DNA from 4 places in the Methylobacterium sp. WL7 genome. Region 4 is predicted to be linked to each of the others. Evidence: predicted binding sites of a transcription regulator. Region 4 holds the regulator's gene; each other region holds the start of a gene.
The links. Region 4 encodes PhoB, which activates phosphate uptake and scavenging genes when phosphate is short. Its sites were predicted from a motif close to TGTCATNNANCTGTCAT; they were not measured.
Positions count from the first base shown of each region.

Region 1: a site for PhoB is predicted at 2,685-2,701, ahead of FV233_RS02400 (CorA family divalent cation transporter). Genes of this name have one in related genera too.
Region 2: a site for PhoB is predicted at 1,440-1,456, ahead of FV233_RS15565 (Orn/Lys/Arg decarboxylase N-terminal domain-containing protein). Genes of this name have one in related genera too.
Region 3: a site for PhoB is predicted at 3,233-3,249, ahead of FV233_RS14760 (UDP-2,3-diacylglucosamine diphosphatase). Genes of this name have one in related genera too.

Region 1 covers NZ_VRVG01000005.1:24,322-29,941, forward strand. The annotation lists gene FV233_RS02395 (PAS domain-containing methyl-accepting chemotaxis protein) at 2-1,462, opposite strand; gene FV233_RS02400 (CorA family divalent cation transporter) at 1,659-2,645, opposite strand; gene groES (co-chaperone GroES) at 2,856-3,146, shown strand; gene FV233_RS02410 (chaperonin GroEL) at 3,219-4,703, shown strand; gene FV233_RS02415 (prephenate dehydrogenase) at 4,781-5,557, opposite strand.
Region 2 covers NZ_VRVG01000056.1:6,769-12,388, forward strand. The annotation lists gene FV233_RS15555 (lysozyme inhibitor LprI family protein) at 1-320, shown strand, start outside; gene FV233_RS15560 (5-oxoprolinase subunit PxpA) at 589-1,398, shown strand; gene FV233_RS15565 (Orn/Lys/Arg decarboxylase N-terminal domain-containing protein) at 1,505-3,850, shown strand; gene FV233_RS15570 (GNAT family N-acetyltransferase) at 3,850-4,434, shown strand; gene FV233_RS15575 (YceI family protein) at 4,451-5,044, opposite strand; gene FV233_RS15580 (cytochrome b) at 5,041-5,620, opposite strand, start outside.
Region 3 covers NZ_VRVG01000051.1:421-6,040, reverse strand. The annotation lists gene FV233_RS14775 (membrane-bound PQQ-dependent dehydrogenase, glucose/quinate/shikimate family) at 1-505, shown strand, start outside; gene FV233_RS14770 (ribonuclease HII) at 631-1,269, opposite strand; gene FV233_RS14765 (glycosyltransferase family 1 protein) at 1,311-2,357, opposite strand; gene FV233_RS14760 (UDP-2,3-diacylglucosamine diphosphatase) at 2,369-3,184, opposite strand; gene FV233_RS14755 (aminotransferase class V-fold PLP-dependent enzyme) at 3,737-4,945, shown strand; gene FV233_RS14750 (D-2-hydroxyacid dehydrogenase) at 5,049-5,620, shown strand, end outside.
Region 4 covers NZ_VRVG01000024.1:22,601-28,220, forward strand. The annotation lists gene FV233_RS09140 (protein-disulfide reductase DsbD domain-containing protein) at 1-1,620, shown strand, start outside; gene phoB (phosphate regulon transcriptional regulator PhoB) at 1,641-2,336, opposite strand; gene phoU (phosphate signaling complex protein PhoU) at 2,511-3,233, opposite strand; gene pstB (phosphate ABC transporter ATP-binding protein PstB) at 3,539-4,354, opposite strand; gene pstA (phosphate ABC transporter permease PstA) at 4,377-5,273, opposite strand; gene pstC (phosphate ABC transporter permease subunit PstC) at 5,286-5,620, opposite strand, start outside.

The DNA.
Region 1 (5,620 bases), on a different contig from region 4:
GTCAGGCTGATTTCATGAACCGGGTGACACTCTCCGAGAGATCCGCTGAGTGTCCGGCAAGGCTCTCGGCGACGCCCAGGACAGCTTCCGCAAGTTGACCGGTGGCATTGGCGGCCTGCGAGACGCCGCCGATATTGCCGGACATCTCATGCGTCGAGACTGCCTGCTCCTCGACGGCGCTCGCCATCGCCAGGGTCAGCGTCGAGAGCTCGGCGACGGCGGCGGTGATCATCTCGATCGCCCCGACCGCTTCGCCGGTGGCGCTCTGGATCGCCGCAACCTGCTGGGTGATCTCGCCGGTGGCCTTCGCGGTCTGCTCGGCCAGAGCCTTGACCTCGCTCGCCACCACCGCGAAGCCCCGGCCGGCGGCGCCGGCACGGGCGGCCTCGATCGTGGCATTCAGCGCCAGGAGATTGGTCTGCCCGGCGATCGACTTGATCATGCCGACCACCGCGTCGACCTCGCGGGCGTTCTCGGCGAGCTGCCGCATCGTCGCGTCCGTGGTCTCGGCCTGGACCGCGATCTGCCGGGCACGCTCTGAGACCCGTCCGACCTGACCCGAGATCTCCTGGATCGCGCCGTTCATCTGCTCGGAATTCGCCGCCACGGACGAGGCCTTCTGCCTGGCGGCATCGGCCGACTGCGTCAGCCCCTCGGCCGAATGCTGCATCTCGCGGATCGCCGAGCCCACGGCATCGACGACACGGCTGACGTCGGTGGACATGTTCACCTGCGCGGATACGACGGCCCAGGTCAGCATCGGCCCGATGTAATTGCCCTTCCGGTCGTTGACGGCGGTGACCTGCAGGTCGAGCGTCTCCGGCCCCACCTTGATCTTGGTCCGGTGCGGCAGCCGGCTCGCATCCGCCAGCATGTTGCGCTGGTGATGCGGGTTCTTGTGGAACACGTCGAAGGAGTGGTCGAGCATCTCGTCGACCTTGATCGGCAGATATTGCTCGAGCGGCCCGAGGGTCCGCCGCGAGGTGGCGTTCAGGTAGTTGATCTTGAACTCGTTGCGGGGATCGGCCGTCATCACCGCGACCGGCATGTTGTCGATCATCGACATCAGCCGATCGATATCGTTCTTCTTGGCCGAGATGTCGGCCGCGAACTTGACCACCTTCACCGGCTTGCCGTGCGCGTCGAGGACGGGGTTGTAGGTCGCCTCCAGCCAGACCTCCGCACCGTTCTTGTCGATGCGCAGGAACTCGCCGGTGACGTACTGGCCGTCCTTCAGCTTCGACCAGAACTCCGTGTACTCTGGCGACTTGGCAAACATCGGTTCGACGAAGATGCGATGATGCTTATCCCGTACATCAGCCAGGGTGTACTTCATCAAGCTTAAAAAATTCTGGTTGGCGTTGAGGACTTGGCCGTCCATCGAGAATTCGATGATCGCCAACGACCGGTCCAAGGCGTCAAGCTTGGCCTGCGCCTCGTTGTAGACGGTTCTCTTGAACATATCGGTGCTCACGCTGCTCCCGCGGGCATATGGCCAAGATTGGGTTAAATTTTATCTAATTCGACAGTTTTTGAGACGGAATCCTATATTGATCGAAAACGGAAGAAAATATTCGTGCCACATCAATTATAATATTTTCTGATTATGGGTGTCGATTTGTATTGATGATGGTTTTTTGCTGATAATCTGGCGAATATCAGAACCAGCCTCGGCTTCGAAAATAAACGATGGGAGCCAGAGCGCTGATCAGGATAAGCGCGAGGGCGTAGGGATAGCCGTATGCCCAGTCCAGCTCCGGCATGTGCTTGAAGTTCATGCCGTACATCGAGGCGATCAGGGTCGGCGGCACGCCCACCACCGAAACCACTGTCAGCACCCGGAAGACGTTGTTCTGCTCGATGTTGATCAGTCCCAACGTGGCGTCGAGAAGGAACTGAACGTTCTCGGCGAGCCGCGTCTCGAACTCGTCCAAGGAGTCGATGTCGCGCCGGATCGTCTCGAAGCGGCCGTCCTCGGGCAGGCCCAGTCCGTCGCAGGCGGCCGACACGAACGGCACGATCCGCTCCAGGCCGAGCAGACTGGCTCGGATCTTCCCCAGGACCTTCCCGCGGTTGCTGATCCCGCGCAGGATCCGCCGCAGCGCCAGGTCACGGCGGCGGGGCGGCGGGCGTTCCAGCCGGCGGCGGTCGGCGCCGCGGACATCGAAATCGAAGATCCGCGTGGACAGCGTGTCGAGTTCGGAGGCCATGTCCTCAAGGGCGTCCGCGAGGCTGTCGACCAGTTCCTCAAGGATCACGATGAAAATCTCGCTCGGCGCGACGCTGCCGTCGCCGTCCGCGATGCGCTTCTCCGACGAGTCGATCGCGCGCATGTCGTGGAACCGGATCGTGACGAGGTGATCCTTCGACAGGAGGAACCCCAGCGGCTTCAACTGGGAATCACTGCGCTCGAAGGTGATCATCGGCGTCGAGAGCGACAGCCCGTCCTTCACCCGCCGCAGCCGGCTGGAGGATTCCACCTCCGACAGGGCGGCCCGGGACGGAACGCGCAGGCCGGTGGCCGCTTCCACGGCGGCGGCCTCCTCGGAGGTCGGGTCCTTCAGATCGAGCCAGACGGCATTGCCGGGGATCGGGCTGCCGCATTCAGGCGTCACCGCGCCTTCGGGTCCGTGCAGGCTCAGCATGAGGGCGCGTTGTCCTAGGGGAAATCGGGGCCGATGCCCCGTCATCGCGCCGTCGCGCAGGGGTGCGACAGCCTTGACTCGAAACCACGCGAGGGCTATCTCGCCGCCGTCATTGGCACTCGCCAAGACAGAGTGCTAACAGTCGGGTTTGGGAGCGGTCGCGCAGGCCGCATCAACGCCAACTGCAGACCTGAAGCAAGAGGGCAGCTCATGAAGTTCCGTCCGCTGCACGACCGCGTGGTCGTCCGTCGCATCGAGAGCGAGGAGAAGACCAAGGGCGGCATCATCATTCCGGACACCGCCAAGGAGAAGCCGCAGGAAGGCGAGATCGTCGCCGTCGGTCCCGGCGCTCGTGACGAGCAGGGCCGCGTCAACGCGCTCGACGTGAAGGCGGGGGACCGCGTCCTGTTCGGCAAGTGGTCCGGCACCGAGGTCAAGATCGACGGTCAGGACCTCCTGATCATGAAGGAATCCGACATCATGGGCGTCGTCGCCCTCTGATCGGATCCCTGTTTCCCGCCCTTTGAGGCCGTTCGAGGCCTTGGGGTCCAACCCAATCACAAGAGGCAAACCATGGCAGCGAAAGACGTTCGTTTCTCCGCCGACGCCCGCGATAAGATGCTGCGCGGCGTCGATATCCTCGCCGACGCGGTGAAGGTGACGCTGGGCCCCAAGGGCCGCAACGTCGTGATCGAGAAGAGCTTCGGCGCCCCGCGCATCACCAAGGACGGCGTCACCGTCGCCAAGGAGATCGAGCTCGCCGACAAGTTCGAGAACATGGGCGCCCAGATGGTGCGCGAAGTGGCCTCGAAGACCAACGACATCGCGGGTGACGGCACCACCACCGCCACCGTGCTGGCCCAGGCCATCGTCCGCGAAGGCGCCAAGTACGTCGCCGCCGGCATCAACCCGATGGACCTGAAGCGCGGCATCGACCTCGCCACCGCCGCCGCGGTGAAGGACATCATCGCGCGCGCCAAGAAGGTCTCGACCTCCGACGAGGTCGCCCAGGTCGGCACGATCTCCGCCAACGGCGACAAGGAGATCGGCGAGATGATCGCCCACGCCATGCAGAAGGTTGGCAACGAGGGCGTGATCACGGTCGAGGAGGCCAAGACGGCCGAGACCGAGCTCGACGTCGTCGAGGGCATGCAGTTCGACCGCGGTTACCTGTCCCCGTACTTCATCACGAACGCGGAGAAGATGGTCGCCGAACTCGAGGATCCCTACATCCTGATCCACGAGAAGAAGCTGTCGTCGCTGCAGGCGATGCTTCCGGTGCTCGAGGCCGTGGTCCAGACCGGCAAGCCCCTGTTGATCATCGCCGAGGACATCGAGGGCGAGGCGCTGGCCACCCTCGTGGTGAACAAGCTGCGCGGCGGCCTGAAGGTCGCGGCCGTGAAGGCGCCGGGCTTCGGCGATCGCCGCAAGGCGATGCTCGAGGACATCGCGATCCTGACCAAGGGCCAGATCGAGGAGACCACCTCGGACTACGACCGGGAGAAGCTGCAGGAGCGCCTGGCCAAGCTCGCGGGCGGCGTCGCGGTGATCCGCGTCGGCGGCGCGACCGAGGTCGAGGTCAAGGAAAAGAAGGACCGCGTCGACGACGCCCTCAACGCCACCCGCGCGGCCGTCGAGGAAGGCATCGTCCCGGGCGGCGGCACCGCGCTGCTGCGCGCCAAGAAGGCCGTCGCCGAGCTGAAGAGCGATGTTCCGGACGTCCAGGCCGGCATCAAGATCGTGCTGAAGGCGCTCGAGGCCCCGATCCGTCAGATCGCCCAGAACGCCGGCGTGGAAGGCTCGATCGTGGTCGGCAAGATCACCGACAACACCTCCTCGGAGACCTACGGCTTCAACGCCCAGACCGAAGAGTATGTCGACATGATCCAGGCCGGCATCGTCGACCCGGCCAAGGTCGTCCGCACCGCCCTGCAGGACGCGGCTTCCGTCGCCGGCCTGCTGGTCACCACGGAGGCGATGGTGGCCGACGCCCCGAAGAAGGACGGCGGCGCCCCCGCGATGCCGGGCGGCGGCGGCATGGGCGGCATGGACTTCTAAATCCACGCCAACCATCGAGCTGACGAAGGGGGTCGCCGAAAGGCGGCCCCTTTTTTCGTTGGTGCGACACGGTCCCCTCACGCTCCCGCGTTAGTCCCGGCTTTCATGAGGGACGGCCGTGCGATGGCTGCAGAATGGTCTTCGCGTGCGAGATCAGCCTCGATTTGGGCAGCCAGCGTGAAGAAGCGCTGGCGGACCTCGGCGGCAAACGGATTCGATCGCTCGATCGCCTCGAAGACTTCCGGGGCGTCGTGCCGGACCATGTCGACCGCCTGCATGTGCAGTGAAAAGCTCCGCGTGGTCATATGAGTGGGAAGCGGCTCCATGGCGACGAGCACCCGCGCGATCAGATGCGTCAGGCCTTGCACCGCCGCGGCCTCGCGGTCGTGAGCCTCCGGCGTCGTGACGATCACCTTCAGTCTCAGCACCGTCCGGAGAAAAGCCGCAGCACGACGCCCCCGCCGTCCCGAGACAGCACACACCGCGATCTTCAGGCCGACGATCCCGCCGACGGCACTCTGGGGGCCGAACAGGGGATGGGTTCCCAGGATATCGACGCCGGCCGGTAATCCCGCCCGCATGATCGCGACCGGCATCATCTTCACTGAGCCGACATCGACCACCAGGGTCCCCGGTCTGAGGTGGGGGGCTATCGCGGCCACGACATCGGACAGGCGGGAAACCGGAACGGCCAGGATGACGACGGGGCAGCGTGCCGCCGCGATCAAGTCCGTTCGCACGGCGCCGTAGGTCGGGGAATCGGCCTCGGCCGGGCGGGGATCGTACACGCGCAGCGCCATGTGCGGCGCGAGATGCTGAGCGATCAGGCGACCGAAAGCGCCGAAACCGATGATCCCGACGGCGGGGCGGCCTTGAGTTGTTTAAGAGAATGACACGGTGACCTCGGGCAGGCGCGA
Region 2 (5,620 bases), on a different contig from region 4:
CCGCGACCTCGACACCCGAGACCCAGACCTGCCTGCACAAGGCCCTCGACGCTGCCGACGCGAAGCTCAACGCCGCCTACAGGAAGGCCCTGTCGGTCATCGACCAGGACGACCGTCCGCAGGACGCCAAGGCGACCTGGAAGGCCCAGTTCACGGCGGCCCAGCGCGCCTGGATCGCCTTCCGGGACGCCGATTGCGGCGACCTCACCTTCAGCGAGTGGAACAACGGCAGCGGCACCACCGCTGCTCTCTACGCCTGCAAGTACGACAAGACCGTCCAGCGGACCGACGATATTCTGAGCCGGTACCCGCTTCAGTAGAGGACCGTACCTGCCTCCGAGTGAGCGCAATAAGCGCAGGATAAACCACCCTGTCATTCCGGGGCCGCGCAGCGGAGCCCGGAATCCAGAGCCACCACCGGCGCAAGATCCTGCTCGACCGGTGTTTCTAGATTCCGGGCTCGCCTGCGGCGCCCCGGAATGACAGGGTGGATATTTTAGCGTTCGCGCAACGCCCAAGCCCTTCGGAGGCAGAGCAACTGGTCCGACCCTTGAATGCGCACGGCCGCTGAGCCTGCGAGGGACCCGGATGATCGTCGACCTGAACTGCGACATGGGCGAGGGTTTCGGCGTCTATCGCCTGGGCGACGATGCCGGGATGCTGGCGATCGCCAGTTCGGCCAACATCGCCTGCGGGTTCCACGCCGGCGACCCGCTGGTCATGCACGAGACCCTGACGCTCGCCGCCCGCGCCGGCGTCCAGGCCGGGGCGCATCCGGGCTTCCTCGATCTCTGGGGCTTCGGCCGGCGCCCGATCCACGGCGAGCGCCCGGCCGATGTCGAGAAGGCCGTGCTCTACCAGGTCGGCGCCCTCCTGGCGCTGGCCCAGGATGCCGGCTGCCCGGTGCGGCACGTGAAGACCCACGGGGCGCTGGGCAACATCGCCAACGCGGACGCGGATCTCGCCCTGGCGGTCGCCCGGGCGATCCGGACGCTGGACCGCGACCTGATCTTCGTGGTCATGCCCGGCCTCGAGACCGAGCGGGCCGGCGAGCGGCTCGGTTTGCCGCTGGCCCGGGAGATCTACGCCGACCGGGCTTACGCCGAGACCGGCAACCTGGTCTCGCGCAAGCTCCCGGGCGCGGTCCTGCACGATCCGGCCGAGGCGGCAGAGCGCGTGGTGCGGATGATCGAGGACCGCGCCATCACGTGCCTGTCCGGGCGACGCATCCCGGCCCGAATCGACAGCATCTGCGTCCACGGCGACACACCGGGCGCGGTCGCGATGGCCGCGCGGGTGCGGTCCGACCTGGCCGCCCTGGGGATCGCCATCAGGCCGATGGCCCAGGTGATCGGTAGCGCGATCGGTAGCGCGGTCGGCGACTCGACCGGCGCCTGAGTTCGCCGATTCCGTTCGGTTTCGGCCGCGATCCGGCTCACCGTCATGCAAACGTCGCAGATGGGCCAGAAAGCCACTCGCTGCTTACGAGGCTTTGAGAGGCCCTATGGATTTCCACCGTCGCTTCACGGTTCTGATGTGCGCCCCCGCCTTCGATCCGGACGACCTGGAGGGCGCGCGCGTCGCCCAGATCTTGGCGGCGGTGGAGAATCGCGGCTTCGAGGTGGTGCGGGCCCGGCGGGTCGAGGACGCGGCGATCGCCGTGCAGACCGATGCCGCCATCGGCTGCATGGTGGTCGACTGGGGCAAGCGCGGCCTCGACGGCAAGGCCGCCGCGCTGATCGACATGATGCGCAAGCGCGGCCTGGAGATGCCGATCGTCATCATGGTCCGCCGCAAGCGGCTGGAGGACATCCCGGTCGAGCTCCTGGACTTCATCGACGGCTACATCTTCCTGGCGGAAGAGACGCCGGAATTCATCGCCCGCGGCCTGGTCAGCCGGGTGACGCAATATGCCGAGACCCTGAAGACGCCGTTCTTCGGCGCGCTCGTGGACTATGCCGAGAAGGGCAACCAGCTCTGGACCTGCCCGGGCCACAACGGCGGCATCTTCTATAACCGGTCCCCCATCGGCCGGATCTTCGTGGAGCATCTGGGCGAGGCGATCTTCCGCGACGACCTCGATAATTCGGTGCTCGACCTCGGCGACCTGCTGACCCACGAGGGGCCCGCGCTCAAGGCCCAGAAGGAGGCCGCCAAGATCTTCGGGGCGGAGAAGACCTACTTCGTCCTCAACGGCACCTCGGCTTCCAACAAGATCGTCCTGTCCTCGCTGGTGGCCGAGGACGACCTCGTTCTGTTCGACCGCAACAACCACAAGGCGGCCCATCACGGCGCCCTGTTCCTCGGCGGCGGCATCCCGATCTTCCTGGAGACCGACCGGAACGCCTTCGGCTTGATCGGTCCGATCTATCACGAGGCCCTGGACGAGACCCGGATCCGGGAAAAGATCCGTGCCAACCCCCTTGTCACCGACCCCGAGGCCTGGCGCCGGGAGCGGCCGTTCCGGGTCGCGGTGATCGAGCAATGCACCTATGACGGCACGATCTACGACGCGCAGGAGATCCTGGAGCGGATCGGCCACCTCTGCGACTACATCCTGTTCGACGAGGCCTGGGCGGGCTTCATGAAGTTCCACCCGCTGTTCGCCCGGCGCTTCGCCATGGGGCTCACCGGCCTCGACGAGACCTCGCCGGGCATCGTCGCCACGCAATCGACCCACAAGCAGCTCGCGAGCTTCTCACAGGCCTCGCAGATCCACACCCGCGACGGCCATATCCGCGGCCAGACCCGCCGCGTGGAGCACAAGCGCCTCAACGAGAGTTTTTTGGTCCACGCCTCGACCTCGCCGTTCTATCCCCTGTTCGCCTCCCTCGATGTCGGCGCCCAGATGATGAAGGGCCGATCGGGCATGATCCTGTGGGACGACACGATCCGGCTCGGGATCGAGTGGCGCAAGAAGGTCCGGGCGATCCGGCGGGAATTCGAGGAGAACGAGGCCGACCCGCTGCGGCGGTGGTTCTTCGACCCGTTCGTGCCGGACGTGACCAGCACCGCCGACGGGGCCGAGGTGCCGTGGGAGAAGGTGCCCACCGACGAGCTCGCCTCCGACCCGCGGCACTGGGAACTGAAGCCCGGTGCCCGCTGGCACGGGTTCACCCATGTCGCGCCGGGCTACGCGATCACCGACCCGAACAAGCTCACGGTGCTCACCCCGGGCTTCGACCGGCGGACCGGCGCCTATGCCGACCACGGCGTGCCGGCCCCGATCGTCGCGCAGTACCTGCGCGAGAACCGGATCGTGGCCGAGAAGAACGACCTGAACTCGCTGCTCTTCCTGCTGACGCCGGGCGTCGAGTCGTCCAAGGCCGGAACCCTGATCTCCGGCCTCGTGGCGTTCAAGCGGCATCACGACGACAACGTGCCGCTCGAGGAGGCCATGCCGGAATTCGTCAACCGCCGGCCCAACCGCTACCGGGGCGTGCGCCTGCGCGACCTCTGCGCCGAGTTCCACGCCTTCCACCGGGAGGCCAACACCTCCATGCTCCAGCGTCGGCAATTCGCCCCCGAGCACCTGCCCGAGATGGTGATGCCGCCCAAGCGCGCCGCCCAGATGCTGACCCGCAACAAGGTCGATTACGTGCCGATCGCAGAGGCCGAGGGGCGCATCGCCTCGACCCTGATGCTGGTCTACCCGCCGGGCATCGGCACCGTCCTGCCGGGCGAGCGCTTGGACGACCGCGCGAAGCCGATGCTCGACTATTTCAAGATGTTCGAGGCCTCGGCCAACCTGTTCCCCGGCTTCGAGGCCGAGATCCAGGGGGTCTACCGCGAGGTCGAGCCGGACGGGCGGATCCGCTTCCACACCTACGTCGTGCGGGACGGCGCCTGATGGAGATCGAGCCCGAGGAGGGCGCCCCGATCCCGGCGCGGCCGAGCCCGGACATCATCATCCGCGCCTCCTCGGACGCGGATGTCGAGGCGATGGTGGCGATCTACGAGCACCATATCGGCAAGGGCGTCGGCAACGTCGCCGAATTCGACGACGAGGCGCGCCTGCTGCCCGACGACCTGAAGCGCCGGCGCAAGACCATGCGCAAGAAGCGCCTGCCCCACCTCGTCGCCGAGCGCGGCGGCCAGGTGGCGGGCTACGCCTACGCGGTGCCGTTCCGGAAGCGCCCGGCCTATCGCTACACGCTCAAGCACTCGATCTACGTGCATCCCGACCACCTCCATGCCGGGATCGGGCGCCGCCTCCTGCCGGCCCTGATCGAGGCCTGCGCGGCCGGCGGCTACCGCCAAATGATCGGCTACATCGACGCGCAGAACGCCGCGTCGCTGCGCCTCCACGAGACCTGCGGCTTCGTCCGCGTCGGCTACCTGAAGGCGGTGGGCTTCAAGTACGGCCGCTGGTCGGACAGCGTGATGGTGCAGCGGGCGCTGGGCACCGGATCCGAGGACCAGCCGGGGACGTAGGACGCGACGGGACCGGTCAGTGCCCGTCGGCCGCAGCGGCGGGCTTGGCCGTGGCGACCAACTCGATATCGACCCCGACCTCGAGGGCGACCCATTGTCCGGAGGCCCAGGCACCCTGGCCGACACCGAAATCGGTGCGGACGAGGCCGACATGCCCGGTGGCATGCGCTTGGGGGCCTTCGAGCGCCAGGTGGAAAGGCAGCGTCAGCGGACGCGTCATGCCCCGGATGGTCAGGTCGCCGACCGCCTCGTAGTCGCCCCGGCCCTTGTCGACGAAGCGGGTGGCCTCGAAGCGCGCGTGGCTGGCGCTGGTTACGTCGAACCAGTCCTTCTGGGGCAGAGCCGCGTCGCGCTGGGCATCGCCGGTGCGGGCGCTGCCGAGATCGACCAGCACCGTGGCGCGGCCGGCCTCGGGCTTGGCGGGGTCGAAATCCACCCGGGCGTCGAAGCGCTCGAAGCGTCCCGAGAACGGGGTCCCGACCTGCACGCCCGAGAACCGGATCGCGCTCTTGGCCGGATCCACCGCCCACTCGGCGGAGGCGGCGGGCCGCACGGCGCCCGGGAGGACGGCCGACAGGCACAGGGCGAGGCACGCAAGACGCAGCGTCATCGGGTCGAGTCCAGGGGTTCGGGAGGCATCGCGGCGGCGCGGCCGGGCAGCATCCGCCACAGCACGCCGTCGCGCAGGATGAGATGGTGGCGCAGCGCGGCCGCCACGTGCAGCACCAGCAAGGCCGTCAGGAACCACGCCCCGTAGGCGTGCAGCAGCTTGAAAGCCCCCTCCGCGCCCGCCGGGTCGGTCAGCAGCGGGGCCAGCGGCAGGTGCGGCCAGGGCACGAGCCCGTACAGGACCGTCGGGATGTTGAACGGCGAAAGCGAGACCACCGCCCAGCCGGTGAGCGGCAGCCCGATCAGGAGCCCGTACAGGATGGCGTGCGCCGCCCCCGCGGCCCGGCGTTCCCGGGCCGGCATGGCCGCCGGGTGCGGCGGCGGCCGGTGGGCCAGCCGCCAGGCCAGGCGCAGGCCGGTCAGGACCAGCACGGTGATCCCGACCGACTTGTGCCACTGGTAGAGCGGGAACAGGCGCATCGGCGCCAGCCCGGCATGCGTCATGGTCAGGCCCATGCCGATCAGGGCGAGCACGCCCAGCGCGCTCGCCCAGTGCAGCAGGATGGCCACCGCGGAG
Region 3 (5,620 bases), on a different contig from region 4:
CAAGGCCGCCGGAACCGAGATGGGCCTGTCGTCGATGCGCGGCACCCCCTACGTCTCCGTCCGCAACCGCTTCGTGTCAGCGCTGAACATCCCGTGCCAGAAGCCGCCCTTCGGCACGCTGACGGCCATCGACCTGAAGGCCCGCCGGATCGCCTGGCAGGTCCCGCTTGGCACGGTGGAGGATACCGGGCCGCTGGGGATCAAGATGCACCTGCCGATCCCGATCGGCCTGCCCTCGCTCGGCGGCTCGCTGGTGACCGGTTCGGGCCTGATCTTCTTCGCCGGGACGCAGGATTACTACCTGCGGGCGTTCGAGGCCGCGACCGGCCGCGAGGTCTGGAAGGGCCGCCTGCCGGTGGGCAGCCAGGGTGCGCCGATGACCTACAGGTCGCCCAAGACCGGCCGGCAATACGTCGTGATCACGGCCGGCGGCGCGCGCCAATCACCCGACCGCGGCGACTACGTGGTCGCCTACGCGCTGCCTGGCGATCCCGCATCGCAGTGATCCGGTCCGAAGGCGGCAAAATCGGGGTTTGCAAAGGGCGAGCCCTTTGGCGGGGTCTGGGGCGGAGCCCCGGAGAACTGCAGGGCGCTGCCCTGCATCCGCAAAAGATCTCGACCTTTTGAAACCTAGCCGAACCCGCGGGTGAAGCTGAGGCGGTGGTGTGGGCTTCGGCCGAGTGTGGTCAGGCCGGCGCGGTGCAGGGCCGTGCCGTAGCCGACGTTGCGCTCCCAGCCGTAACCCGGATGGCGCTCGGCGAGGCGACGCATGAGGTCGTCGCGAAACACCTTGGCGACGATCGAGGCGGCGGCGATCTGCGGCACCAGCCCGTCGCCGCCGATCACGGCCCGGCCCGGCAGGCCCGGCAGGGCGTCCCGGCCATCGACCAGGACCGGCGCCGCGATCCCGAGGCGCGCCACCGCCCGCAGCATCGCGTCGAGGGTCGCGGCGCGGATGTTGATGCGGTCGATCAGGGCCCGGGAACCCGCCGCCACGGCAACCCGGGCATGGGCGCGGATCAGCGGCGCCAGATGCGCGCGGATCGGTTCGGGCACGCGCTTGCTGTCGTCGAGGGCCGCCAGCAGGGCCGGGGGGATCGCAGCCGGGTCGAACCAGACCGCCGCCACCACCACGGGGCCGCACAGGGCGCCGCGCCCGACCTCGTCGCAGCCGATCACCGCCGGATAATCCGCGGCCCGGGCCGGATCGAACGGCTGGGTGAGGGCGGGTGTTGTTCGTTTCGCGGGCGGCGGTTTCTGAACGGACATGATGGCGCCGTCCTGCCATCTCGCGCCGCCGCCGTCACCGTTCAGGCGGCGTTCCGGGTCCCCCGCTGGCCGCCATGCGCCTCGATGATGTTGCCGAAGAACTGGTCGGCGCTGACGTCCCAGCCCCGGCGCAGCGCCTCCTGCCGGCACTCGGCCCGGGACAGGCGAAGCGCCGCGAGGGCCGCCGCGCGCAGGTCCTGGTCGAGGATGCCGACCCGGGTCCCGCTCAGCACGTCGTTGGGGCCGGGCACCGGGAAGGCCGCGATCGGCAGGCCGCAGGCCATCGCTTCCAGCAGCACGATGCCGAACGTGTCGGTGAGGCTCGGGAACACGAAGGCGTCGCAGGCGGCGTAGACGGACGCGAGCGCCGCCCCGGTCCGGGTGCCGAGGAAGCGTGCCTCCGGGGCCAAGGCCTGCAGGCGTGCCCGGTCCGGCCCGTCGCCGACCACGATCTTCGTTCCGGGCAGGTCGAGGCTCAGGAAGGCCGCGAGGTTCTTCTCCACGGCGAGCCGCCCGACATACAGGAACAGCGGCCGGGGCAGGCCGGCGAGGTCCGTCGGCGGCGGCTCGCCGGGGGCGGCCGGCCGGAACCGCTCGGTGTCGACCCCGCGGGTCCAGCGCATCAGCTGGGAGAAGCCTTTCGCCTCCAGTTCCGCCTGCAGGGAGACGGTGCTGACCATGGTCCCGCGCGCCGCGCCGTGGAAGCGGCGCAGATACGCGTAGGACCACGCCTCCGGCACCGGCAGCCGGGCGGCGAGGTATTCCGGAAACCGCGTGTGATAGCTCGTTGTGAACGGCAGGCCGTTGGCCAGGCAGTGCCGCCGGGCCGCGAAGCCGATCGGTCCCTCGGTGGCGATATGGACGTGGCTCGGGCGTTCGGCCGCCCAGCGCTCCGCCACCCGGTCCCGCCCGGCCATGGCGAGGCGGATCTCCGGGTAGCCGGGCAGGGGCAGGGAGCGGAAGTCGGCCACCGAGAGCAGCGTGGTCTCGAAGCCGTGCTCGGGCGCCCGGCGGACCATCTGCTCCAGGGAGCGGACCACGCCGTTGACCTGCGGGTGCCAGGCGTCGCTGGCGATGAGGAGCTTCACGCGTGGGTTCCTCACGCCACCGCGCGCCGGCCCGCCACGGGGCGCGGTGCGGCTTCGGCCTCGCGCGCCCGCAGGATGCTGGGATAGTGCAGCACCTCGATCCGGCCGTCGTAATGCTCGATCAGGCCGGTGCAGGATTCGACCCAGTCGCCGGTGTTGAGGTAGCGCAGGTCGCCGATCGCCCGGTCGGCGGCGTGGTGGATGTGCCCGCAGATCACCCCGTTGGCGCCCTGGCGGCGCGCCTCCTCGGCCAGGATGGTCTCGAACCGGCCGATGAAGCTGACGGCGTTCTTCACCCGCAGCTTCGCCCAGGCCGACAGCGACCAGTAGGACAGGCCAGCGCGCCGCCGGATCCGGTTGATCACGGTGTTAAGGGTCAGCGCCAGCGTGTAGGCGCCGTCGCCGAGATGGGCGAGCCAGGGCGAGTGCCGCACCACCATGTCGAACTGGTCGCCATGGATCACCAGGTAGCGCCGCCCGTCGGCCGCCTCGTGGATCGCGGTCTCGGCGATCTCGATGCCACCGAAATTCGTGCCGACGTAGTCCCGCAGGAACTCGTCGTGGTTGCCCGGCAGGTAGACGATCCTGGTGCCCTTGCGGACCTTGCGCAGGAGCTTCTGGACGACGTCGTTGTGCTCCTGCGGCCAGTACCACCCAGAGCGCAGCTGCCAGCCGTCCACGATGTCCCCGACCAGGTAGACCGTGTCGGCGTCGTAATCCCTCAGGAACGACAGAAGGAGCCCGGCCTGGCAGCCGCGCGTCCCGAGATGCAGGTCGGACAGGAACAGCGTCCGGACCCGGACCGGCATCTCCTCTTCCTCGGCCACGTCACCCTCCCGGCGGTCGAACGGTGCCGGGATCCAGAGCGCGATCACGTCTCAGTTTGATGACGCGGGCCCGAATCGCTGTGGGGTGTCTTGGTGCGCCGCAGCAGAAGTCCTCAAACGCGGATAGCTGACGTTGCGATGCACAAAAAATTTTTTTACCGAGATCCCGAAGTTTTTCCGGTTTTGCTTCCCAGCTTCGCCGCCTCATAATACCAGACGACCGGTGGCTCGGCATGAGCCGGGCCGGACGCGGACTGGAAGGCGGCGAGGGCGGCCAGGGTGCCTTGAGACGAGGCGCCGTAGACCGGGACGGCATTTCGGAGGCGACCGGCGCGGGGGCGCGCCGCGACGCGAGCGGCAAGACGCCGCCTGCCGCTCCGCTGAGCCCCCCGATCCACGGATGACACGGATGACGTTCGGGAGTCGCGGCGCGTGCCGCGCCCGCCGGCACCGCGCGCAGGAAGCTCGAGACGGCCGCCGAAGGCGCCGAAAACGTTTGAACAAACCGGCGCGGGTCCGCCCGCGCGCAACAGAGTTTTTGGAGGAAACACCATGGCCGCAACCCGGCGCCCCGGTCGCAACCATCTCTTCATCCCGGGCCCCACGAACATCCCGGATCGCGTCCTGCGCGCGATGCACGTGCCGTCCGAGGATCACCGCTCGCCGAGCTTCCCCGAGCTGACGAAGCCGCTGTTCCAGGACGCCAAGATGGTGTTCGGCTCGACCAACGGGACGATCATCCTGTTCCCGTCCTCGGGCACCGGCATCTGGGAATCGGCCCTGTCCAACACCCTGTGCCGCGGCGACACGGTGCTGACCGCGCGCTACGGCCAGTTCAGCCACCTCTGGGTCGACATGGCCCAGCGCCTCGGCCTCGAGGTCATCGTCCAGGACGAGGAGTGGGGCACCGGCGCCGATCCGCAGAAGATCGAGGAGGCCCTGCGGGCCGACAAGGACCACACCATCAAGGCCGTGATGGTCGTCCACAACGAGACCGCCACGGGCGTCACCAGCGACGTCGGCGCGGTCCGCAAGGCGATCGACGCCGCCGGCCACCCGGCGCTGCTGTTCGTGGACGGCATCTCGTCGATCGGCTCGCTGCCGTTCAAGATGGACGAATGGGGCGTCGACTGCGCCATCGCGGGGTCGCAGAAGGGCTTCATGCTGCCGGCCGGCCTCGGCCTGATCTGCATCAGCCCCAAGGCGCTGAAGATCGCCGAGGGCGGCGCCGGCCGGAACGACCGGCTCGGCCATGTCTACTTCGCCTGGAAGGACCAGCTCACCACCAACGCCACGGGCTACTTCCCCTACACGCCGGCGCTCCCGCTGCTCTACGGCCTGCGCGAAGCGCTGGAGATCGTGAAGGAAGAGGGGCTGGAGAACATCTACCACCGCCATCACGTGCTCGCCGAGGCGACCCGTCAGGCGGTCGCGGCCTGGGGCCTCAAGCCCTGCGCCAAGGAGCCCAAGTGGAACTCGGACACGGTCACGGCCATCCTGGTGCCGGAGGGCGTCGACGCCGCCAAGGTGATCACCCACGCCTATGAGCGCTACAACCTGTCCCTCGGCAGCGGCCTGTCCAAAGTCGCCGGCAAGGTGTTCCGCATCGGCCATATCGGCGACCTGAACGAGCTGTCGCTGCTGGGCGCCATCGCGGGTGCCGAGATGGCGCTGCTGGATTGCGGCGTGAAGGTCACGCCGGGTTCCGGCGTCGCCGCCGCCTCCAGCTACCTGCGCGAGAATCCGCTTCACAAGGCGTGATCCATGCACGCTGCCGGGGCGGGGCCGGGTTGCCGGCCCCGCCCCGGCGCGCAAGTAAGAACAAGAATCCCGAGGAAGCCGCCCGTTGCCCGAGAGGGGATCTATGACCAAGAAGATCGTGTTCCTGGACCGTGAGTCCCTCGACGCGACGGTCCGACCGTTCAACTTCCCGCACGATTACGTCGAGCACGAATCGACCTGGACGCCGGAGGACACGGTGTCCCGCCTCCAGGGCGCCGAGATCGCGCTGATCAACAAGGTCCCGATGCGGGCCGATACCCTGAAGCAGCTCCCCGACCTGAAGCTGATCGCGGTGGCCGCCACCGGCACCGACGTGGTCGACAAGGCTCAGGCCAAGGCCCAGGGCATCACGGTCGTCAACATCCGCAACTACGCCTTCAACACCGTGCCCGAGCACGTGGTCGGGCTGATGTTCGCGCTCCGGCGGGCGATCGTGCCCTACGCCAACTCGGTGCGGCGCGGCGACTGGGCGAAGTCTACGCAGTTCTGCTACTTCGACTACCCGATCTACGACATCGCCGGCTCGACGCTCGGCATCGTGGGCTACGGAGCACTCGGCAAGTCGATCGGCAAGCGCGCCGAGGCGCTGGGCATGAAGGTCCTGGCCTACGACGTGTTCCCGCAGGACGGCCTGGTCGATTTCGAGACGATCCT
Region 4 (5,620 bases):
ACCCCGGCGCTCTGGCCGCTGCAACTCTCGAGTCAGGGCGACACCCTGCAGCTCGACTTCGCCGCGCCCGGCCTCAAGCCCGAGACCATCAAGGCCGCATCGTTCTTCCCCTATTCCGAGACCGCGATCGATAACGCCGCCGCCCAGGTGATGCGCGTCGACGAATCCGGACTGCACCTCACCCTCGCCCGGAGCACCCCTACGGATCCGGCACCGGCGGCCCTGCCGGGCGTGCTCACCGTGGACGAGGAGACCGGCGGCGGCACGCACCGCCTCGCCTTCGCGTACGGGGACGAGCCGGTGCTGCCGGCCCCTGCGGCTGCGCCCGAGGCTTCCGCCGCAGCCCAACCGGTCGCCCCGGTTTTCGACGCGCTGACCCTGGCGACCGCGGCGGGCCTGGCCTTCCTGGGCGGGCTGATCCTCAACCTGATGCCCTGCGTCTTCCCCGTCCTGTCGATCAAGGTGCTCGGCCTCGTGCGGCATGCCGGCGAGAGCGCGGCGCGCGTGCGCCTGCACGGCCTCGCCTACACGGCGGGCGTGCTGGCGAGCTTCCTCGGCCTCGCCGGCCTGCTGCTCGCCCTCAAGGGCGGCGGGGCCGCGATCGGCTGGGGTTTCCAGCTGCAATCGCCTTCCGTGGTGGCCGGGCTCGCCTATCTGCTGCTCGCCATGGGCCTGAGCCTGTCGGGGGTGGTCCATGTCGGCGGACGGCTCGCCGGCATCGGCGACGGGCTGGCCCGGCGCTCGGGCCTGAGCGGCTCGTACTTCACGGGCGTGCTCGCGACCCTGGTCGCGACCCCCTGCACGGCGCCGTTCATGGGCTCGGCCGTGGGTTTCGCGCTGACCCAGAGCGCCGGCGTCGCGCTTGCGGTGTTCGCCTGCCTGGGCCTGGGCCTCGCCCTGCCCTTCCTAGCGCTGACCCTGTGGCCGCCGGCCCTGCGGGCGCTGCCGCGGCCGGGGGCCTGGATGGAGACCCTCAAGCAGGTTCTGGCCTTCCCGGTCTACGCCACGGTGGCGTGGCTGATCTGGGTCCTGGCCCAGCAGGTCGGCCCGCAGGGGCTGCTGGCGGCGCTGATCGGCCTCGTGCTGGTGGGCTTCGCGGCCTGGGCCTGGGAGCACGGACGCGCCGCGGCCCCGCGGGTCGGCCCCATCGTCCAGGGCGTCGCGCTGCTCACGGTCGCCGCCGTCGCGGCGCTGACCCTGAGCCTCGATCGCGACCGGGCCGTGCCCGCCGCCCAGGCCGCCGCCGACGGCGTCGAGCCGTTCACGCAGGCGCGTCTCGACGCCCTGGTGAACGCGCGGCGGCCGGTCTTCGTGAACATGACCGCCGCCTGGTGCATCACCTGCGCGGTCAACGAGACGACCTCGCTGTCCACGAAGGCCGTGCGGGCCGCCATGAAGGATCGGAGCGTCACCTACCTGAAGGGCGACTGGACCAACCAGAACCCCGAGATCACCCGCCTGCTTGAGGCGCATGGGCGCAGCGGCGTGCCGCTGTACCTACTCTACACGGGCGCTGGGGAGCCGCAGGTGCTGCCGCAGATCCTCACCGAGGGAACGGTGCTGGCGGCCTTGGAGGCGGTGCCGGCCGCGTCCGGCAAGAGCGCGGCGCTGGTGCGCTGATTGCGACGAGCAGGAAGGGTTCAGGCTTCGAGGGAAAACGTTTCGTCGAAGGCATAGCCCGAGCCCCGCACGGTGCGGATCGGGTCGGCCTGCCGCGGGGCGTTGAGCGCTTTGCGCAAACGCCCGACATGCACGTCCACGGTGCGCTCGTCGATATAGACGTCGTGGCCCCAGACTCCATCGAGGAGCTGTTCCCGGGAAAACACCCGGCCCGGCGCCAGCATCAGGAATTCGAGCAGCCGGAATTCGGTCGGTCCGAGATGGAGTTCCTCGCCGGCGCGTCGGACCCGGTGGCCGGAGCGGTCGAGCTCGATGTCGCCCGCGGCCAGACGGTCGGCGACGTGGGCCGGCTTGGCCCGGCGCAGCAGCGCCCGAACCCGGGCCAGCAGTTCCGGCACCGAGAACGGCTTGACGATGTAGTCGTCCGCGCCGGTCCCGAGCCCGCGGACCCGGTCGCCCTCCTCGCCGCGAGCGGTGAGCATGATCACCGGCAGCCGCTCGGTCTCGCGTCGGGCCCGGATGCGACGGCACAGCTCGATGCCGGAGAGGCCGGGCAGCATCCAGTCGAGCAGGACCAGGTCGGGCGTGCGCTCGGCCAGGAGCAGTTCCGCGTCGTCACCGCGGCTCGCCGAATCTACCAGGAAGCCCTCGGCCTCCAGGTTGTAGCGCAGCAGGGTGGTCAACGCCTCCTCGTCCTCGACGATCAGGACTTGCATGCTCACGTTCGATAACCTGTTCCGAATTCGGCACGCATCGACTCAACCGCGCCGGAGGGCCCGGACGCGCCGATGGTGCAGTAGGCGCCGCAATCCCTCAACCCACGCGCCACTCCACTCGGGATTTGTCCCACGAGGTGGAGTGCGCGCTGCAGAGGCACCGCGACCCGCATGTCACGGGGCCGGGGCGGAGGGCCCGACCGTCGCATAGTTCGACGCGTCGTTCTTCGGCCGCTCCCCCGCCAGCGTCTCGCCGGTGGCGAGGTAGTGGATCGTCTCGGCGATGTTGGTCGTATGGTCGCCGATGCGCTCGACGTTCTTCGCGCAGAACAGCAGGTGCGTGCAGAACGAGATGTTGCGCGGATCTTCCATCATGTAGGTGAGGAGTTCGCGGAACAGCGAATTGTACAGGGCGTCGATCTCGCCGTCCCGCTCCCAGACATCGTAGGCCGCCTTGATGTCGCGGCTGGCATAGGCGTCGAGGATGTCCTTGAGCTGGGCTTCCGCCAGGTCGCTCATATGGCGCACGCCCAGCACGATCTTCTGCGCGGGCGCCTGATCGGAGATCGCGACGACCCGCTTGGCGACGTTCTTGGCGAGATCGCCGATCCGCTCCAGATCGCCGGAGACGCGGATCGCCGAGATGGTCTCGCGCAGATCGATCGCCAGCGGCTGGCGCCGGGCGATGAGCAGGACTGCCCGCTCCTCGATGTCGCGCTGGAGCGCGTCGAGGCGCTTGTCGGCGAGGATCACCGCCTGGGCGAGCGTATCGTCCCGGCGGACCAGGGCGTCGGTCGCCTCGGCGGCCATCTTCTCGGCGACGCCGCCCATCTCGGAGATCGAGCGGCGGAGGTCATCCAGGTCGGTGTCGTAAGAACTGACGATATGGCCGGGCATGGTGGATCCTTCGATGGCGTCCCGCAAACCTTGATCCGCGAGGTCTGGCGGAAACCCGCCGCTGCGATCACGGATACCGATGTGCGTTTCCCGGTACCCAGTCCCTTGCGTAGTTCACGTCATGATGCGGAGCGGATCGGCTTTCGGTATGCGACGACAAACAATCGGAATAGGCCGATGTTCCCAGATCAACGCAGCATGTCTCGGAGTAGCGCCCGGTCGTCTTCCGATCGGGCGCGGCCCCTCGTCTTGAAATCGGCGGGTCGACATGTGCCGATCCGGTACTCAACTCTTAAGCGAATTGCTTAGCCGAACCGGCCGGTGATGTAATCCTGGGTGCGTTGCTCGACAGGATTCATGAACATCCGGTTGGTCGGGCCGAACTCGATCAACTCACCCAGATACATGAAGGCGGTGAACTGCGAGATGCGGGCAGCCTGCTGCATGTTGTGCGTGACGATCACGATGGTGAATTCGTCGCGCAGTTGCTCGATCAACTCCTCGATGCGGCCCGTGGAGATCGGGTCGAGCGCCGAGGTTGGCTCGTCGAACAGGATAACCTCCGGGCTCTGGGCCACGGTGCGGGCGATGCACAGGCGCTGCTGCTGGCCGCCGGAGAGGCCGGTGCCGGCCTGGCGCAGCTTGTCCTTCACCTCGTCCCAGAGGGCGGACTTGCGCAAAGCCTGCTCCACCCGCCCGTCGAGCTCGGATTTCGGCAGCTTCTCGTAAAGGCGCAGCCCGAAGGCCACGTTGTCGTAGATCGACATCGGGAACGGCGTCGGCTTTTGGAAGACCATGCCGATCCGCGCGCGCAGATCGTTCAAGTCGACGGACGGATCGAGCACGTTCTGGCCGTCGAGCATGATCTGACCCTCGGCCCGCTGCTCCGGGTAGAGGCTGTAGATCCGGTTGAAGCAGCGCAGCAGGGTGGACTTGCCGCAGCCGGACGGTCCGATTAGGGCCGTGACCTGCCGGTCGTGGAAGTTGATGTCCACGTTCTTCAGCCCGTGGAAGCTGCCGTAGTAGAAGTTGAGGCCCTTCACGGCGATCCGGACCGCACCGCCCTCGTTGGCGTGGTTGCGGGTGAGATCGACCGTGGGGATCGCGGAGGCGGCGTTCATCGTCGTGTCCTCGAGAAGGGTCTTAGCGCGACATCTGCGGCTTGATGACGAGACGGGCGATGATCGACAGCACCAGGATCGTCGCGGTGATGAGGAGCGCCCCGGCCCAGGCGAGGCTCTGCCAGTTCGGATAGGGCGAGAGGGCGAACTGGTAGATCATGACCGGGAGGTTCGCGACGCCGCCCATCAGGTCGGGCGAGAACCACGAATTGTTGTTGAGCGCGGTGAACAGGAGCGGCGCCGTCTCGCCGGCGATGCGGGCCAGCGCCAGGATGATCCCCGTGACGATGCCGGCCGAGGCCGCCCGCCAGGTGACGCTGATGATCACCGTCGAGGGCGGGGCGCCCAGCGCAGCCCCGGCCTCGCGCAGGGTGCCGGGCACCAGGCGCATCATGTCCTCGGTCGTGCGCACGATCACCGGCACCGCGATGATGGCGAGCGCCACGCCGCCGGCCCAGCCCGAATAGGTCCCCATCGGCCGGACCATCAGGGTGTAGACGAACAGGCCGATCAGGATCGACGGTGCCGAGAGCAGGATGTCGTTGAGGAAGCGGATCAGCCCGGCGATCTTGGAGAACCGGCCGTACTCGGCCAGGTAGGTCCCGGCCATGACGCCGATCGGCGTCGCGACCGTGATCCCGATTCCGGTGAGCACCAGGCTGCCCAGGATCGCGTTGGCGATGCCGCCGCCCTCGGAGCCGGGCCCCGGGGTCGGGTGCATGAACATGGCGGGCGTGAAGCCCTGCACGCCCTGGATGATCAGCATCAGCAGGATCGAACCGAGCACCACGGCGCCCACGATCGTGGCGACCAGGCAGGCGGTGCGCAGCACGCGGTCGGCGATCCGCCGGCTGGGGCGGACACGTCCGGAGCGGCGCGGCGCGGCGGTGTTGAGGGCCATGGGGTTGGACGCGTCCATCGTGAGCCCTCCTCAGGCAGCTTTGACGCGGCGCGTCAGCAGCCGGGCGATGATGAGCACCACGAAGGTGATGACGAAGAGAATGCAGCCCAGGGCCATCAGGGCGTTGAGCTGAAGTCCGTCAGCCTCGTTGAACTCGTTGGCGATGCGCGACGCGATGGTCGAGCTCGGGTCGAAGATCGAGGCCGAGAGGCGGTTGGCGTTGCCGATCACGAAGGTCACCGCCATCGTCTCGCCGAGGGCGCGCCCGAGGCCGAGCATGATCGCGCCGATGATCGAGACGGAGGCCTGCGGGACCAGCACGTGGCGGACCACCTCCCAGGTGGTGCAACCGATGCCGTAGGCGC